Regions from separate parts of the Bacillus sp. PK6-013 genome, predicted to be linked through region 1. Evidence: predicted binding sites of a transcription regulator. Region 1 holds the regulator's gene; each other region holds the start of a gene.

Region 1 (4,201 bases):
CCGGATTATCGTGCCTATTTTCGCCCATGTCGCCATGAATACGCTCGTCGTCTTACTGCAGACATTCCGGGAGCCTATTGAAGAATATTTGAAACACGCCGAGAAAATGCAAATGATTATTGGAGGATTTCTATGATGAGAAGCCCTAAATTCTGGGGAGCGATTTATTTATTAACGGGTGTGCTGTTTACATATCTGGCGGCAACCTCGCCCGGAAGCATGTGGTCTTTTTACACGATCCTGCTGATGCTTTTCGCAGCCTATAATATCAGCATTTCCTTTAAAATGTTCGCCCTGGCCGGCAAGATGAAACGAAAAGATCAATAGCCTTTTTTGTGAAGGAAAAGAGCCATTCTGAAAAAGAATGGCTCTTATTTTGTATGGTCGTTCAAAAACGCTTGATTTTCCTCTTGAATCATTGTTTTTTGCGCCTGCCTGTAGGATATTCTTGAAATCACGATACTGATTTCATAAAGAATGAGCAATGGCACTGAGACCATTAAATGCGACAAAAGCTCAGGCGGTGTAATGAGGGCCGCGATGACGAACAACACAAAATATGCGTATTTTCTGATTTTCGCCAAAAACATCGGCGTCACGAGGCCGAGCCTTGTGATAAACATGATGACCACAGGCATCTGAAACAATAAGCCAAAAGGAAGCGTCAACTGAAGCAGAAACTGAAAATATTCGTGTATTCCGATGACCTGGTTGACATTCAGATCATCTGAGACTCTCGTCATAAAGTCCACGACAAACGGAAATAAAATAAAGTAAGAAAAGGCAATGCCGCCTAAAAAAAGAATAATCGATATCGGAATATAGCTGAGCGTCACTTTTCGTTCCTTTTCATACAGCCCCGGGCTGATGAAAGCCCACAGCTGGTATAAAACAAGCGGCGAAGTCAAGACGGCGCCGATGATGAAAGCGAACTGCACGTACACAAATAAAGGATCGGTCAGCTTGAACGCGTTGAGCGTCAGCAGCTTCGCTTCATCCGTCTGCTGCAGATAGATAATCAGCGGCTTTGCCAATAAAAAGCCTGCCGCAACAAATAAAACAAAAAAGAAAAAAGTGATCACAAGCCGTCTGCGTAGTTCTGTGATATGTTCTATCAGCGACATTTCTCTTTCCTTCATAAATGTCATCCTATCCTACTGATCTTCTTTCTTTTTATCGGAATCGTCGTCAGCCAAACCTTTTGTCGCATTCTTAAACTCCCTCAGCGTGTTTCCCGCTGCTCTTCCCAGCTCGGGAAGTTTTTTCGGGCCGAATATCAAAAGCGCCACCACGACAATTAAAATAAAGCTTCCAGGACCGATTGGCATAAAGCCTGCCCCCTTTCCTTTATTTTTCGTTTTCCGTTTTACTTTTCCTGCATTGAATAATGTTTCATGAAATACACCAGCGACTGAAGTTCAACCGCCAAATCTATATGATGAATGCGAATGTGTTCCGGCACATTCAAGCGGGCCGGCGTGAAATTAAGAATGCCTTTAATGCCAAGCTCCACCAGCCTGTCTGTAATCGACTGTGCGGCTTGAGCCGGTACCGTCAAAATGGCGACGGGGATATCATCCGTCATATGCTCTTCAAGTCTATTCAGATCATAGACGGGAACACCGCCGACCTCGGTTCCGATTTTTTCCTCATTGATGTCAAACGCCATGGCGATTTTTGTATTATTATTTTTGATAAAATTGTAATGGAGAAAGGCTGTCCCCAAATTCCCCACGCCAATGAGCGTTACGTTCGTCATTTCATCCTGATCAAGCGTCTTTCTGAAAAAGGACAGCAAATAATTGACATTGTAGCCGTATCCTTTTTTTCCGAGCGCGCCGAAGTACGAGAAGTCCCTGCGGATGGTCGCAGAATCGACTTTGACGGCATCGCTCAGCTCAGCGGAAGATACACGCTGTTTTCCGGATGCATGAAGGTTTTTTAAAAAACGATAATATAATGGCAACCGTTTCGCTGTCGCTTGCGGAATTTTTGAATGATCCATGTTCATAAACTAATCCTCCATGTCTACATCAGCTTTTTCCCTTTTATAGTCACCGTTTTTCCCGCCTGTCTTTTCGAGAAGAAAGGTCGGTCCTATCACCATTCCCTTATCCGCCGCTTTGCACATGTCATATACGGTCAGCGCACATACGGAGGCCGAAGTTAACGCTTCCATTTCCACACCTGTGCTCCCTTTGGTCTTCACTTTAGATTGAATATGCAGGATGCTCTTCTGTTCTTTCTCCTCCCAGCGAAAGGCGATGTCGACTCCTTTCAGAGCGATCGGATGGCACATCGGGATGATGGCGGATGTCTGTTTTGCGGCCATGATTCCGGCCACTTGCGCCACCGACAATACATCGCCTTTTCCGATTTCCCGGTTTTTGATTTTTTCATGTACTGTTCGATTCATAGACACGCTTGAAACAGCCGCAGCTGTGCGTACTGAAGCTTCCTTTTCGCTTATATCAACCATCTTGGCTCTGCCTTGTTCATTAAAATGTGTAAACTCATTCATGTTCTGAACTCTCCTTATAACGATCATACACTATTTTTTTCATTCTGTCTTTTTCTTTGGCTAAAATCTTCCAGACTTCACTTAATTGTTTGCTGACTGCGCAGTGATAGGCTACACTTAAAATAGCAGACAAGAGGTGAAAGATCATGATGATTTTACAAGTGAACCAACTTTCAAAATCGTTTGGAGCCGATACGATTTTAACGAATATAAAACTCGAAGTCAGATCTCGGGACCGGATTGCGATCGTCGGACGCAACGGCGCCGGAAAATCGACTCTTCTAAAGATTATCGCAGGAAAACTTTCATATGAAAAGGGGGACATCATCAAGCCGAAAGATTTGACGATGGGCTACCTTGACCAGCATTCCGGCCTCGATTCCAAGCTGACGCTCAAAGAGGAATTGCTGTCGGTATTTGATTTTCTAAAAAAAATGGAAAAAGAAATGCGCGCGATCGAGGAAAAGATGGCGCAGGCCGGACCGGACATGCTTGAATCATTGATGAAGACGTATGACAGGCTTCAGCAGGAGTTCAAGGACAAAGGCGGCTACCAATATGAGGCAGAGGTCAGATCCGTCATGCACGGGCTCGGCTTTGCGGGGTTTGACGACTCCGTCCGCGTCCAGGACTTAAGCGGAGGTCAAAAAACAAGGCTTGCCCTCGGAAAAATGCTTTTGACAAAACCCGACCTCCTCATTTTGGACGAACCGACAAACCACTTGGATATCGATACCCTGACATGGCTTGAACAATATTTGCAAAATTACAGCGGAGCGATTTTAATCGTTTCCCATGACAGGTACTTTCTTGACAAAGTGGTTACCCAAGTTTACGAGATCAGCCGGTCCCAAAGCAAAAAATATACCGGGAACTACAGCTCTTATCTCCAATTAAAAGCCGAACAGCTGGAAAAGGAAACAAAGCTTTATGAAAAGCAGCAGGACGAAATCGCCAAGCTGCAGGAGTTCGTCGACCGGAATCTGGCCAGAGCTTCGACGACGAAACGGGCGCAGAGCAGACGAAAGCAGCTTGAACGGATGGAGATCATGGATAAACCGCTCGGAGATGAAAAGTCGGCGTCTTTCCGCTTTGAAATTACAAGGCAAAGCGGAAACGATGTACTGCGGGTGGAAGACTTGACAGTAAGCTATCAGGAGCAGCCCCCGCTGCTCCGTTCATTGAACTTTCGCATTACCCGCGGGGAAAGCGTTGCACTGGTCGGACCGAACGGAATCGGCAAGTCAACCCTTTTAAAAGCATTGATTCAAAAGCTGCAGCCGGTATCGGGAACAATCGCGACAGGCTCCCATGTCTCAATCGGCTACTATGACCAGGAACAGGCTGAATTGACGTCGTCAAAACGCGTGCTTGACGAGCTTTGGGACGATTATCCGGAAATGAATGAAAAGGATATCCGGACCTGCCTCGGCAACTTCCTGTTTTCGGGAGAAGACGTATTAAAACCTGTACACGCGTTAAGCGGCGGCGAAAAAGCAAGGCTTGCCCTCGCCAAGCTGATGCTCCAAAAAGCGAACTTCCTTATTCTTGATGAGCCGACAAACCATCTCGACCTGGACAGCAAGGAAGTCTTGGAGAACGCTTTGATCGATTACCCGGGAACGATATTATTTGTGTCCCATGACCGCTATTTTATCAACCGGATCGCGACAAAAGTAC
Region 2 (4,201 bases), 710 kb from region 1:
TATAAAAAAGTCTTAAATGAAGGAGCAGGTATTACATGCGCAATACAATCGGTGTCATAGGTTTGGGAGTCATGGGGAGCAATATCGCCCTGAACATGGCAAGCAAAGGCGAACAAGTCGCCGTCTATAACTACACAAGGGATTTAACCGATCAACTCGTCCAAAAAACGGGAGGCCAAACAGTCAAGCCGTACTATGAACTTGAAGATTTCGTACAGTCTTTAGAAAAACCGAGAAAAATCTTTCTTATGGTCACAGCAGGCAAACCGGTTGATTCTGTTATCGACTCGCTCGTTCCTCTGCTTGAAGAAGGGGATGTCATCATGGACGGCGGCAACTCCCACTACGAAGATACGGAACGAAGATATGACAGTTTGAAAGCGAAAGGTATCGGCTACTTGGGAATCGGCATTTCCGGCGGCGAAGTCGGCGCTTTAAAAGGCCCATCCATTATGCCCGGCGGAGATCGGGACGTCTACGAAAAAGCAGCTCCGATTCTCACAAAAATCGCCGCCCAAGTAGAAGGATATCCATGCTGTGTCTACATCGGTCCAAAAGGCGCGGGGCATTTTGTCAAAATGGTGCACAACGGCATCGAATACGCAGACATGCAGCTTATCGCTGAAGCGTATACATTTTTAAGAGAAAAGCTTCTTTTGCCGATAGATGAAATCGCTGACATTTTCGACACGTGGAATCAAGGAGAGCTGAAAAGCTATTTAATCGAAATCACGGCAGAGATCCTGAGGAAAAAGGATGAGCGAACGGGCGCTCCGCTCATCGACGTCATCCTCGACAAAACCGGCCAAAAAGGCACGGGCAAATGGACGAGCCTGCAGGCCATCGACAACGGCATTCCATCATCGATTATCACGGAATCCCTGTTTGCCCGTTACCTGTCATCATTAAAAGACGAACGGACAGCTGCCGAAAACGTATTGGCCGGCCCTGAAACAGAAGAACGGCCCCTGGATCAGAACGTGTGGATCGACCGCGTCAGACAGGCGTTATACATGGGGAAAGTCTGCGCCTATGCCCAAGGCTTCGCTCAATATAAAATGACGTCTGACCTGAACGGATGGAACCTGCCGTTAAAGGACATCGCCCTCATCTTCCGCGGCGGCTGCATCATCCGCGCACAATTTTTAAATCTCATCAGCGAAGCTTTCGACAAACAGCCGGACCTGTCCAACCTGCTGGTCGCACCTGACTTCGCTGAAAAACTAAAAGAATACCAGTCCGGCTTGCGAAAGGTCGTCTGCGAAGGCATCAGCTCAGGCATCTCATTCCCGTGCCTGAGCACCGCCCTCTCCTATTACGACGGCTACCGGACGGGCCGCTCAAACGCAAACCTGCTGCAGGCGCAGCGCGATTATTTCGGCGCTCACACGTATGAGCGGACGGATATGGAAGGCGTGTTTCATACGGACTGGTATTAAAAGCTGCACCCCAGACCTCGGGGTGCATTCTTATTTTACTCAAGAATGAATTTCATACTTTGTTCAACATTTCACAAACTCATACTTCAAATTCGTGATATGATAAATTCAGCCACAGAAAAGGAGGACTGATACCAAAATAAACCAGATATTCGCTTCAGGGATAAAATTTTTTAACTCCACTTGTGAAATGTTTCACAAACAATGTCCGCATCATTCATCCCTGAACATCCTGTTGTAATCAAATTCCTATTCATTCACTGGAGGGTTTACAATGGCAATCGAAGAAAAGGAAATGAAACAAAAGCAAAATGCCTCAACCATGGTTGATCAGCTAGTCGAAAAAGGCCTAAAGGCATTGGAAGAATTCCGCAGCTTTGATCAGGAGCAGATTGATGAGATCGTCAAACAGATGGCGCTTGCCGGCCTTGATCAGCACATGCCTCTCGCCAAACTTGCCGTCGAAGAAACGAAGCGCGGCGTTTATGAAGATAAAATCATTAAAAACATGTTTGCCACAGAGTATGTCTACCATCATATCAAATACGATAAAACAGTGGGCATCATCAATGAAAACGAACACGACGGAGTCATTGAAATCGCGGAGCCTGTCGGTGTCATCGCCGGGGTGACGCCGGTGACCAACCCTACTTCCACTACAATGTTCAAGTCCCTGATAGCGATCAAAACAAGAAACCCTATCGTGTTTGCTTTCCATCCATCGGCCCAAAAATGCAGCCGCGAAGCGGCGAGAATCCTTCGGAACGCAGCCGTCAAAGCAGGAGCACCAGACAACTGTATCCAATGGATTGAAACGCCTTCGCTGAATGCAACTCAAGCCTTAATGACCCACCCGAACGTTTCCCTGATCCTCGCAACAGGGGGCGCCGGCATGGTGAAATCAGCGTACAGCTCCGGAAAACCGGCCCTTGGTGTCGGACCTGGAAACGTTCCGTGCTACATCGAGAAGTCTGCCAACCTGAAGCAAGCCGTCAATGATCTGATCTTATCCAAAACATTTGACAACGGCATGATTTGCGCATCAGAGCAGGCCGTCATCATAGACAAAGACATCTACTCAGACGTCAAAGTCGAAATGACAAGAAACAACTGCTATTTCTTAAATGAAACCGAAAAATCAAAGGTCGAGAAATTGGTCATCAATGAAAATACTTGCGCGGTAAACGCTGATATCGTCGGCATGCCGGCATTCAAAATCGCTGAAATGGCCGGTGTCAAAGTGCCTCAAGATACAAAAATCCTCATCGCCGAATTAGAAGGCGTAGGTCCGGATTACCCGCTTTCCAGGGAAAAACTGAGCCCTGTTTTAGCGTGCTACAAAGTCAGCGGAATTCAAGAGGGATTAAAACGCGCCGAAGACATGCTCGCGTTCGGTGGAACCGGCCACTCGGCGGTAATTCATACGAACGATCAAGAAGCCGTTAAAGAATTCGGATTACGGATGAAAGCCGGGCGGATCATCGTCAATGCACCGTCGTCACAAGGGGCGATCGGCGACATTTACAACGCCTATATGCCTTCTTTAACACTCGGATGCGGCACATATGGCGGAAACTCCGTCTCGTCAAACGTTGGAGCTGTTCATTTAATCAACACGAAAAAAGTGGCGAAAAGGAATGTCAATATGCAGTGGTTTAAAGTTCCTCCAAAAATCTATTTTGAAAAACACGCAACCCAATATTTAGCGAAAATGCCTGACATCTCAAAAGCGTTGATTGTGACTGATCCGGGGATGGTGAAACTCGGATATGTAGACCGCGTCCTACACTACTTAAGAAGGCGCCCGGATTACGTTCATTGTGAAATTTTTTCTGATGTCGAGCCTGATCCTTCAATCGAAACGGTGATGAACGGCGTCGACATGATGGCCAAATTCCAGCCGGATGTCATCATCGCCCTCGGCGGAGGTTCTGCAATGGATGCCGCAAAAGGAATGTGGTTGTTCTATGAGCACCCGGATGCTGAATTCTTTGGATTAAAGCAAAAATTCCTGGACATCCGCAAGCGCATTGTCAAATACCCGAAACTGGGCGAAAAAGCAAAATTCGTCGCGATCCCGACGACATCAGGCACAGGCTCTGAAGTCACGTCATTCTCTGTCATTACAGACAAAGAAACGAATACGAAGTATCCGCTGGCCGACTATGAATTAACGCCGGACGTCGCGATCATTGACCCGCAATTTGTCATGACCGTGCCGAAACATATTACGGCTGACACAGGAATGGACGTATTAACACACGCAATTGAATCATACGTATCGTGCATGGCTAACGACTATACAGACGGCTTGGCCATGAAGGCCATCCAGCTGATCTTCGAATACCTGCCTAGAGCATACAAAAACGGCAGCGACGAGCTGGCCCGCGAAAAAGTGCATAATGCATCAACGATTGCCGGAATGGCGTTTTCCAATGCCTTCCTTGGCATCAACCACAGCTTAGCCCATAAGCTTGGCGCGGAGTTTCACATCGCTCATGGACGGGCAAACGCCATCCTTCTGCCGCACGTGATCCGCTATAATGCAGAAAAGCCGAAAAAGTTCACGGCATTTCCTAAATACAGCCACTTCATAGCCGATCAGCGCTACGCGGAGATTGCCAGAACGCTCGGCCTGCCTGCAAAAACAACTGCAGAAGGCGTTGAAAGCCTGATCCAGGAGATTATCTCGCTCGCCAAAGAGCTTAAAATTCCGATGAGCATTAAACAAAACGGCGTGGATGCTGCCGCATTCGAAAGCA
Region 3 (4,201 bases), 1.4 Mb from region 1:
TCCGGATTTCGCAAATCCTTAAAGATCGGTGATTCGCGATAAATCTCAGCCAGCGGCTGTTCGCGGATGTTTCCGGCTTTAAACGGCAGGAGTCCGCTTGGATATACATCGCCGATATGGGAGATAAACATAAAGCCGTTGCCATCGTTCACACCTTTCGGAGCCCGGCCCAATCCGCCGATCGCATCCATTTTCCCTTTCTGCAATGCGTGTTCATAACGGATTTTCATGTTGGGGTCTTTCGCTTCCCGCATTTTTTGTTGAATAACGACCCGTCGGTAGTGCTGGGCTGCTGTCGTTTTGATGTCAAAAGGCGCTTCTTTTGCCAAACGGCTGAGCCAAAGAAAGACTTTTTCATGGTCCACCGGCGAAATCATATCTTCCCGCTTCGCGCGGCCTGTCGGGACGAGAAAAAATACACTCCATAATACACAGTTCAATTCTTCGATCAGCTTTGCCATTTCATCCAGGTAATCGATGTTATAAGCGGATATAACGGTATTAATCTGCAGAGGCAGATGGCATTCATGAATGTAGCGTATGGCCTTCATGGTCAGGTCAAAGGAACCGTCCGTTCCTCGAAAATGATCATGAATCTCTCGGGTTGGGCCGTCCAAGCTGAACGCCCATCGGGATAAGCCGATTTCTTTTGCTGATTGAATCGCTTCTCTTGTAACATTCGGCGTAGCACTCGGGGTCATGGAGACGCGAACCCCTTTTTGGACGGCATACTCAATAATGGCGAATACGTCGTCTCTCATTAAAGGGTCACCCCCTGTCAGCACGAGGAGGGGATTGTCCATCGCATGAATTTGATCAATTAAATCTTTTCCCTCTTTCAGGGTGAGCTCCCGCGGATCGCGTTTATTTTGAGCCGATGCCCGGCAATGAAGGCACTTGAGCTCGCACGCTCTTGTCAGCTCCCAAATGACGATAAACGGAGACTTGTCGAAATCGCAATGTATCATCTTTCATCTGTCCTTTCGTTTGCATTCATGTGTATCGTAGCGGAAATGAAAAAGAAAAAAAGTTAAGTAGATCACATTTAGAAAAGGAAGGGAAAGAAGGGGGAGGCCCTTCTCACGCGTCGTCTTCTGCGGAGGAGTTGAGGTAACGCAAAAAAAGCTGGTAGGAAAAATACAAATTCTGCTGAAGCAGCATGAGAAAGTTCGTCTGTAATTGGCGGTTATAAGTCATCATTTTTTTGAAAGTATGAAATGGAATTTCAAGTACGGCGGTTTCTGCGGCAGTGTTGACTGAAATAAACGGAGATACGAAAGGTTCGCCTTTTTGATCAATAGGGAAAACATCGCCTTTTTCCCACTCGGCGATCGTTCGGGATTCTTCTGGAAGTCTTCTGTCAGAAAAATGAACTTCCCCTTTTAAAACAAAATAGACGGATTGCGAATGAAGGAACGATCGCGAATGCTGAGATGGCTGGATATCGATCACCTTCCCGTTTTTCAGCAGCCTTTTGATGATCGGAAGGGGTACCCCGAGAAACATAGGAAGATTTTTCAGAAACAATAAGTAGTCAAACCGGTCCATGGTATATCCTCCTTCTATATATTAGCATTTAGTATAAAGCGCCGGGCTGGAGGGCGCAGTGATTTATTTCACACGCCTGTATGCAAAATGTCACTGTGTAAAAAAGACGAAACTTTTATAATGTAATAGAAAAGAAGGGAGGATTCGTGATGAAAGTGTTCATACCGAAGCAGCACGGCGCCTGGGCGATGCTTGTCATCCCGTTTGTTCTCGGCATGTTCGCCGGGGGCGCGGATGTAAAGCATATTCCGCTGTTCTGCGGATGGCTGTTTCTATATCTAGCGGCATTTCCGGCTACGATGATGGTGAAGAAGAAAAATATCGTTTACTATCAAAAATGGGTTCTCATCTACGGCATTCCGGCCATCGTTTTCCTGCTTATTTCGGTCTGGCTGGAGCCGCGGCTCGTTTTTCTAGGGCTGCCGCTGTTTCCGCTCTTTCTCATCAATCTTTATTATGCGAAAAGAAACAACGACAGGGCGCTTTTAAATGATATTGCTGCAATCCTTGTTTTCAGCGCGGGCGGGCTTGCAAGCTTCTGGATGGGAGCGGGGAAGCTTGATGGTGAAGCATTGTTTGTTTTTATCCAGTCCGCTTTGTTTTTCACAGGGAGCGCCTTTTATGTCAAGTCGATGATCCGCGAAAAGAAAAACAATCGGTTTAAACTTTATTCATGGGGATACCACGTATTCCTGCCGTTCATCTCGCTGGCCGCGGGGGCAGGATGGGCCGTGCTTGGTGTAGTGCCGAGCAGTTTCAGAGCGTGGTTTTTACATGGAAAGAAACTGTCGATTAAGACAATCGGAATCTCAGAGCTGGTGAATGCCTGTTTCTTTATGGCCGTGTTGATCGTTTTTCTGCTGCAAACGTAAAAAACAAGGACACTGTGCTTCATGTCCTTGTTTGTTTTCGTTTTTTCAGTCGATATTGCAGATGTCGAGCGGGCAGTTTTCACAGTCGATTTCGCGTTTTAAATAGTTGAGCTGATGAATGACGATTTTTCCCGATTCCTCAATTGAAATGACACCGTTCTTCCGGAGGTCGCTCAGCATGCGGTTGATGCTCTCCCTTGCGGCGGCGCAGAATTTCGCCAAGTCCTGGTTCGTCAGCACAATATTGATGAGAATCCCGTCGCTTCTTGTGATGCCGTAGCTGTTTGCGAGACGGATCAAGGTGGAGTAGAGCGCGCCTTTTTTACCATTCAGCAAAAGGTCGCGGATTTTCGATTGAATCTTTCGCAAATGCGTGCTCATCCATTTCATAAACTCAAACGTCATTGCACCGTTTTGAATGAGTTCTTTTTCAAGCTTATCTTTATTGATGACCAACACTTCGCCATCAGAGAGGATCTTTGCGCTCAGCATATATTTCGCATCTTCTGTAAAAAGCGTAAGCTCCCCGACAATATCATTTTTTTTGCACATTCTGAGTGTCAGTTCTTTGCCATCGGACGTCAATTTGCCGATTTGGACAAGTCCCGACTGAATAAGATACAGTTCCTCCGCATCCATCCCTTCTTGAAAAAGGAATGTGTCCTGCCTGATTTTTCGTCGTGTACTGATTGATTCCAGCAAGTGATGCAGATCGTCTGAGAGCAAATCTGTGTCTGATTTTCTAACAGAAATATTCATTGAGCGTCACCCCTTTAGCAGTTCTTATTTTAACGTTAAATAAGGCTGAGTGACCTTTTAAATATAAACAATATTGTGAACTTATGAATAAAGTCCCAAAAAAGAGCCTGAGCACATCAGCTCAAGGCTCCTTTTGCAGGAAAGGTTTATAAATGGTTCGTCTTCGTTTTGGTCGATGTTTTGCTCACTTCCTGAAAATACATCCAGACCACGATCACAAAGCTGGCAAGGGCTGCTTCTGACAGCGCCATGAATCCGATCGCATAATGGCCGGTTGCCTGAAAAACGCTTGACAGGATGAGTGGCGGGAAGAATCCTCCCAAGCCGCCCATCGCTGATACAATCCCATTGACGATGCCGGCCTGATTTGAAAAATAAAGCGGCACAAGCTTAAAGATGATCCCGTTTCCAAGACCGGCGCACACGGCAACGGTTAATACCCCAAATCCGTAAAGTCCGAGGCTGGGTGAAAAGGCCAATAAAATCCCTGACAAGGTACAGCCGGCAAATACATACATCAACAGCTTCAGCGGGTTGAATTTGTCCGCGAGCCAGCCGCCGACAGGCCTCAGAAAAGTTGCGACAGCGATAAATCCGGCGGTTCTAAGCCCTGAATCAACGGGATCAAGCCCGAAGTGATTAACAAGAAAGTTCGGAAGATAAATCGTAAACGCGACGAAAGATCCGAATGTAATGAAGTAAAACAAGCTTAAAAACCATAATGTCTGATTTCGGTAGACTGCCTTCATTTGCTCTGTTACAGAAACCGTCACTTTTGTTTCTTTTCGATCTCCAAGGATAAAGTTCAATAAAGCGAATACGGCGACTAACACGATGTACATCCGCACCGTATTTTCCCACCCGGCTGTCTTTGCTACGACAGGAGCGGCAAACGTGGTAATCGCTGTACCGACGTTCCCGGCGCCGTAGATCCCATTGACAAACCCGTGTTTTTCTTTAGGGTAGTATTTCGGCAATGATGTGACCCCGATGGAAAAGACCGCTCCGCCGATGCCGAGGAA
Region 4 (4,201 bases), 890 kb from region 1:
AGAGCGCCTGAAAAACGACCTGAATATTCCGGTCATGCATGACGACCAGCACGGTACTGCGGTGGTGACACTGGCGGCCGCCATTTCAGCCGCCAAGAGTGCAGGGGTCGATCTGAAGCAGGCCCATGTCGGCCAAATCGGCCTGGGTGCGGCAGGGGTCGCGATCTGCAGAATGTTTATGGCATATGGGGTAAAACGTGTCATCGGAACGGATAAATCGCTTGAGGCGATGGCGCGTTTAGAGAACTATGGCGGCCATGCGGCTGAAAGCATCGAAGAATTGATGGAAAGCTGCGATATCATCGTCGCGACAACCGGCGTTCCGGGATTGATCAATAAGAAATGGGTTCGGGAAGGCCAGGTGATTTTGGCTCTGTCCAATCCGAAGCCGGAGATTGAGCCTGAGGATGCGCTCGAGGCCGGGGCAGCCTACGCTGCGGATGGACGGTCTGTCAACAATGTGCTGGGGTTCCCCGGTATTTTCAGGGGCGTGTTAAATGCCGGAGCGGAATCGATCAGCCACCCGATGCTGGTCGCGGCCGCCGAAGCGATTGCATCCTGCACAAAACAAGGCGATCTTGTGCCTGATCCGCTGAATCCTGATGTTCACGAGATTGTGGCCAAAGCAGTCGAAAGGGTCGCACTTTCAGAAATGGGAAAAATGAACGGATAAAGAAAACAGCTGCTGCTTTATCGCAATACGGATAAAGCGGCAGCTGTTTTTCTTGCGAATGTTAACGGCGGTTCTACAGATTGAAAATGAATATATAAAATATTCGGTTTTGTAAAAATCCAATGATTGTGGAGAGCGCTGATGATGATGCCTTGATCGACAAGCTTTTTTGTAAACAACGGAATTTCTTCAGGCAAAATGGCAACTTCGGCCATATTCAAGGCGATTCCGTTTTGATCGAGCGACTCGAACATGACTTCTTCCATGCCGACTCCACGGCTTGGCCTTCCTTGAATCGTGACGCGCAAATTCCGTTTGATGCTGACAGAACAGACACCGTGTTCAATGTGCGGCTCCCCATTTAAAATATGTCCAAACTGCTGGCAAAGCGAATGAAAACTTTGCATCTGCTGAACCTCCATTTTTAAAGTTACCACGATTTTATGAAGGGAACCCGCATATTTAGAATCCTTTAAAAATGGACAATCTTTTTATTTGATGATTTCTTCACCGCCCGGCTTGTTTGCATAGTGGTACATGAAGCCCATCATAAACGCGCCTCCGATCAGGTTCCCAAGGGTTACCGGAATCAAGTTATGGATTGCGCCTGCAATCGAAATCGTATCCGGATGCTCGGTGACCAGAGAGACGGCAAAAGTGGCCATGTTCGCGATGCTGTGTTCATAACCGGAAATAAAGAAAGTAAAAACAAACAGCATCATAGAGAACATTTTCGCTCCGTCTCCTTTTTGCGCCATCGGAACAAAGAACGCAAGGCAGACTAGCCAGTTACACAAAATCGCTTTGAAAAACAATTCGGTCACCGGCGTATTCATTTTATGTTCCGCCACGCTAAGTATAAAGCCGGTGGAAGAAGGATCCTTAAATAAACCGGTCGCAAAGATGAGGCCTGCGAAAAACACGGCGCCCATTAAATTTCCTGCATAGCTGAACATCCACAGCTTGATAACAGCGGGCCAACGCATTTTTTTACGAAGCGCAGCCAATGTATAATAAAATGTATTTCCCGTAAATAAATCTCCTCCGCCATAGACGATCAGAATAATGGCGCCCCCGAATGTGATTGCTGCAATTGGATATGTGAACGGAGAATGTTCAACATAAAATAGATTCCCCGTTTTAAACGCTACAATGACTCCGAACCCGATAAACATACTGGCCAGCATAGCTCGTAAAAGATAACGAAGCGGGCTTTGCATAAAGATGCTTTGCTTTTTTAAGGCAAGCTCTTCGACTAGAACAAGTGATTTTGATTCCATGTTTTCCACCACCATCAAGTGTTTACTTAAGAAGTATCTATCATAAATACAAACTAAGTATAGCAGGATATTGTGAAACATTTCACAAATTTTGTGTACTTTGTTTGAACAAATGTATGGTTCGATTTTCATAGAATAAACAAGGTATCGTTATTGTTTATTTTTAAGTAATAAATATTCCATCCATTCGTAAAAGCCTGAGGGAGCGATGTTTCAAAGATAGCTCGACAGGGAGGGATACGGCAGCAAGCAGGTTAAATGCGCAGTGCAATCAGCTGGTGCTGTATGAAAGCATAGATGAAGGACGTGCGCAAAAGGCTGAGGGAAGATTTCACAGATTGGACAAAATAGCAGGACTTTCCGTCAGGCGTTTTCAAACTGAAGGAAAGCGCCGAATTTGTTTGATTGCATATAACGGTATTCTTTTGATCCGCAAGGCTTTGCGCAGAGAATCGCAATCGTTGAATGACGAAATGCTCCGCGGGAATGAGGGGCATTTTTCTCATGCTGATTTAGTTCTTGTTAACCACCGCGTCACAAAATATCTATAATTTCTTCGGATAATTGTCACAATGACATCCATAAATTAGGGAATATGTACTTTATTTAAGAAGGGATTCGCGGTAAAGTACAGGTATAAATAACCATCCGGATAATATCGGAACATCAATGTGGGCCAAGGTCACCCTTTTGTCTGTGATCATATTCATAAGATTCATGTGAAACTTTGAGCAAGGGTGATGCCCATTCGGCAACGGTCCGGCTAGAACAAAGAGGAGGAGACTGGAACAGTGGACGAACTCATTTTGGCAAGATTTCAATTTGCTTCAACAACGATCTTTCACTTTATTTTTGTGCCGATGTCAATCGGGCTTGTCTTTATGGTTGCTTTAATGGAAACTCTATACGTCGTAAAGAAAAAAGACATTTACAGAACGATGGCTAAATTTTGGGGGCACTTATTTTTAATTAATTTTGCAGTCGGTGTGGTCACCGGGATTCTACAGGAATTTCAGTTCGGAATGAACTGGTCGGAGTACTCCCGCTTTGTCGGTGATGTATTCGGCGCTCCGCTCGCGGTGGAGGCGCTGCTTGCTTTCTTTATGGAATCGACGTTTATCGGTTTGTGGATATTTGGCTGGGATCGGCTTCCGAAGAAGATCCATTTGCTGTCCATCTGGCTTGTTTCGCTTGGAACGATCATGTCGGCGTTTTGGATTTTAGCGGCCAACTCGTTTATGCAGGAGCCTGTCGGATTCGCGATCAAAAACGGCCGCGCGGAAATGACCGATTTCTTTGCGATTATTAAAAACCCGCAGCTATGGGTTGAATTTCCGCACGTCATTTTCGGTGCGCTTGCCACCGGAGCGTTTTTCATTGCCGGTGTCAGCGCGTATAAAATGCTGAAAAAACAGGAATTGCTCTTTTTTAAAAAATCCTTTCAAATCGCGATGATTGTGGCGCTTGTTTCCGGCATCGGCGTAGCGTTCAGCGGACATGAGCAGGCCCAGCATCTGATGAAGAGCCAGCCGATGAAAATGGCTGCCAGCGAAGCGCTTTGGGATGACAGCGGTGATCCTGCAGCTTGGACGGTGCTTGCGAACATTGACGCGGACAAGCAGGAAAACAAATCAGAGCTCAGCATCCCGTATGCGCTCAGCTATTTGGCTTATAAACAATTCAGCGGCGATGTGCCCGGAATGAAGACGCTGCAAAAGCAATATGAAGAAAAATACGGAGAAGGAAATTATATTCCGCCGGTGAAAACGACGTTCTGGAGCTTCAGAATCATGGCCGGTTCAGGACTTTTAATGATCGTTGCCGCTTTGACTGGCCTCTATCTCAGCTTCCGTAAAAGACTTGAAACAAGCAAATGGTTTTTGCGGACGATGGTGGCTTTAATCGCCTTTCCATTCATTGCAAATACGGCGGGGTGGATCATGACTGAAATCGGACGCCAGCCGTGGACGGTGTTCGGTATTTTGACAACGGCGCAGTCCGTGTCGCCGAACGTATCAGCGGGAATGCTGCTGTTTTCCGTCATCGCGTTTACAGCGATTTATCTTGTACTGGCGCTCGTTCTTGTCTACTTGTTTGTGCGGGAGATTAAAAAAGGGGCTGCACACCATGACCACCATCATGATGATTCCGTATCGACAGACCCGTTTGATCAGGAGGTTTACCATGGTATCTCTTAATGAACTTTGGTTTATATTAGTCGCTGTGCTGTTCATCGGTTTTTTCTTTC

What was found. Region 1 encodes Rex, which represses fermentation and respiration genes when NADH is low (regulators of the CRP and FNR family bind a similar motif). Its sites were predicted from a motif close to TTGTGAAATATTTCACAA; they were not measured.
Region 2: the regulator Rex is predicted to act here: its motif matches at 1,623-1,640, upstream of adhE (bifunctional acetaldehyde-CoA/alcohol dehydrogenase).
Region 3: the regulator Rex is predicted to act here: its motif matches at 1,605-1,622, upstream of M1E03_RS11395 (YwiC-like family protein).
Region 4: the regulator Rex is predicted to act here: its motif matches at 2,024-2,041, upstream of M1E03_RS01160 (formate/nitrite transporter family protein).

The regions. Positions count from the first base shown of each region.
Region 1 covers NZ_CP096417.1:3,638,356-3,642,556, forward strand. Annotated here, with positions in the region: gene M1E03_RS18355 (CPBP family intramembrane glutamic endopeptidase) at 1-136, shown strand, start outside; gene M1E03_RS18360 (YdiK family protein) at 136-327, shown strand; gene tatC (twin-arginine translocase subunit TatC) at 372-1,148, opposite strand; gene M1E03_RS18370 (twin-arginine translocase TatA/TatE family subunit) at 1,155-1,328, opposite strand; gene M1E03_RS18375 (redox-sensing transcriptional repressor Rex) at 1,367-2,011, opposite strand; gene moaC (cyclic pyranopterin monophosphate synthase MoaC) at 2,015-2,521, opposite strand; gene M1E03_RS18385 (ABC-F family ATP-binding cassette domain-containing protein) at 2,668-4,201, shown strand, end outside.
Region 2 covers NZ_CP096417.1:63,452-67,652, reverse strand. Annotated here, with positions in the region: gene M1E03_RS00375 (GntP family permease) at 1-5, shown strand, start outside; gene gnd (decarboxylating NADP(+)-dependent phosphogluconate dehydrogenase) at 36-1,439, shown strand; gene adhE (bifunctional acetaldehyde-CoA/alcohol dehydrogenase) at 1,714-4,201, shown strand, end outside.
Region 3 covers NZ_CP096417.1:2,281,166-2,285,366, reverse strand. Annotated here, with positions in the region: gene M1E03_RS11405 (TIGR04053 family radical SAM/SPASM domain-containing protein) at 1-968, opposite strand, end outside; gene M1E03_RS11400 (cyclic nucleotide-binding domain-containing protein) at 1,081-1,548, opposite strand; gene M1E03_RS11395 (YwiC-like family protein) at 1,698-2,420, shown strand; gene M1E03_RS11390 (Crp/Fnr family transcriptional regulator) at 2,466-3,179, opposite strand; gene M1E03_RS11385 (nitrate/nitrite transporter) at 3,326-4,201, opposite strand, start outside.
Region 4 covers NZ_CP096417.1:242,938-247,138, forward strand. Annotated here, with positions in the region: gene M1E03_RS01150 (NAD-dependent malic enzyme) at 1-673, shown strand, start outside; gene M1E03_RS01155 (DUF1259 domain-containing protein) at 691-1,080, opposite strand; gene M1E03_RS01160 (formate/nitrite transporter family protein) at 1,165-1,953, opposite strand; gene M1E03_RS01165 (cytochrome ubiquinol oxidase subunit I) at 2,745-4,151, shown strand; gene cydB (cytochrome d ubiquinol oxidase subunit II) at 4,138-4,201, shown strand, end outside.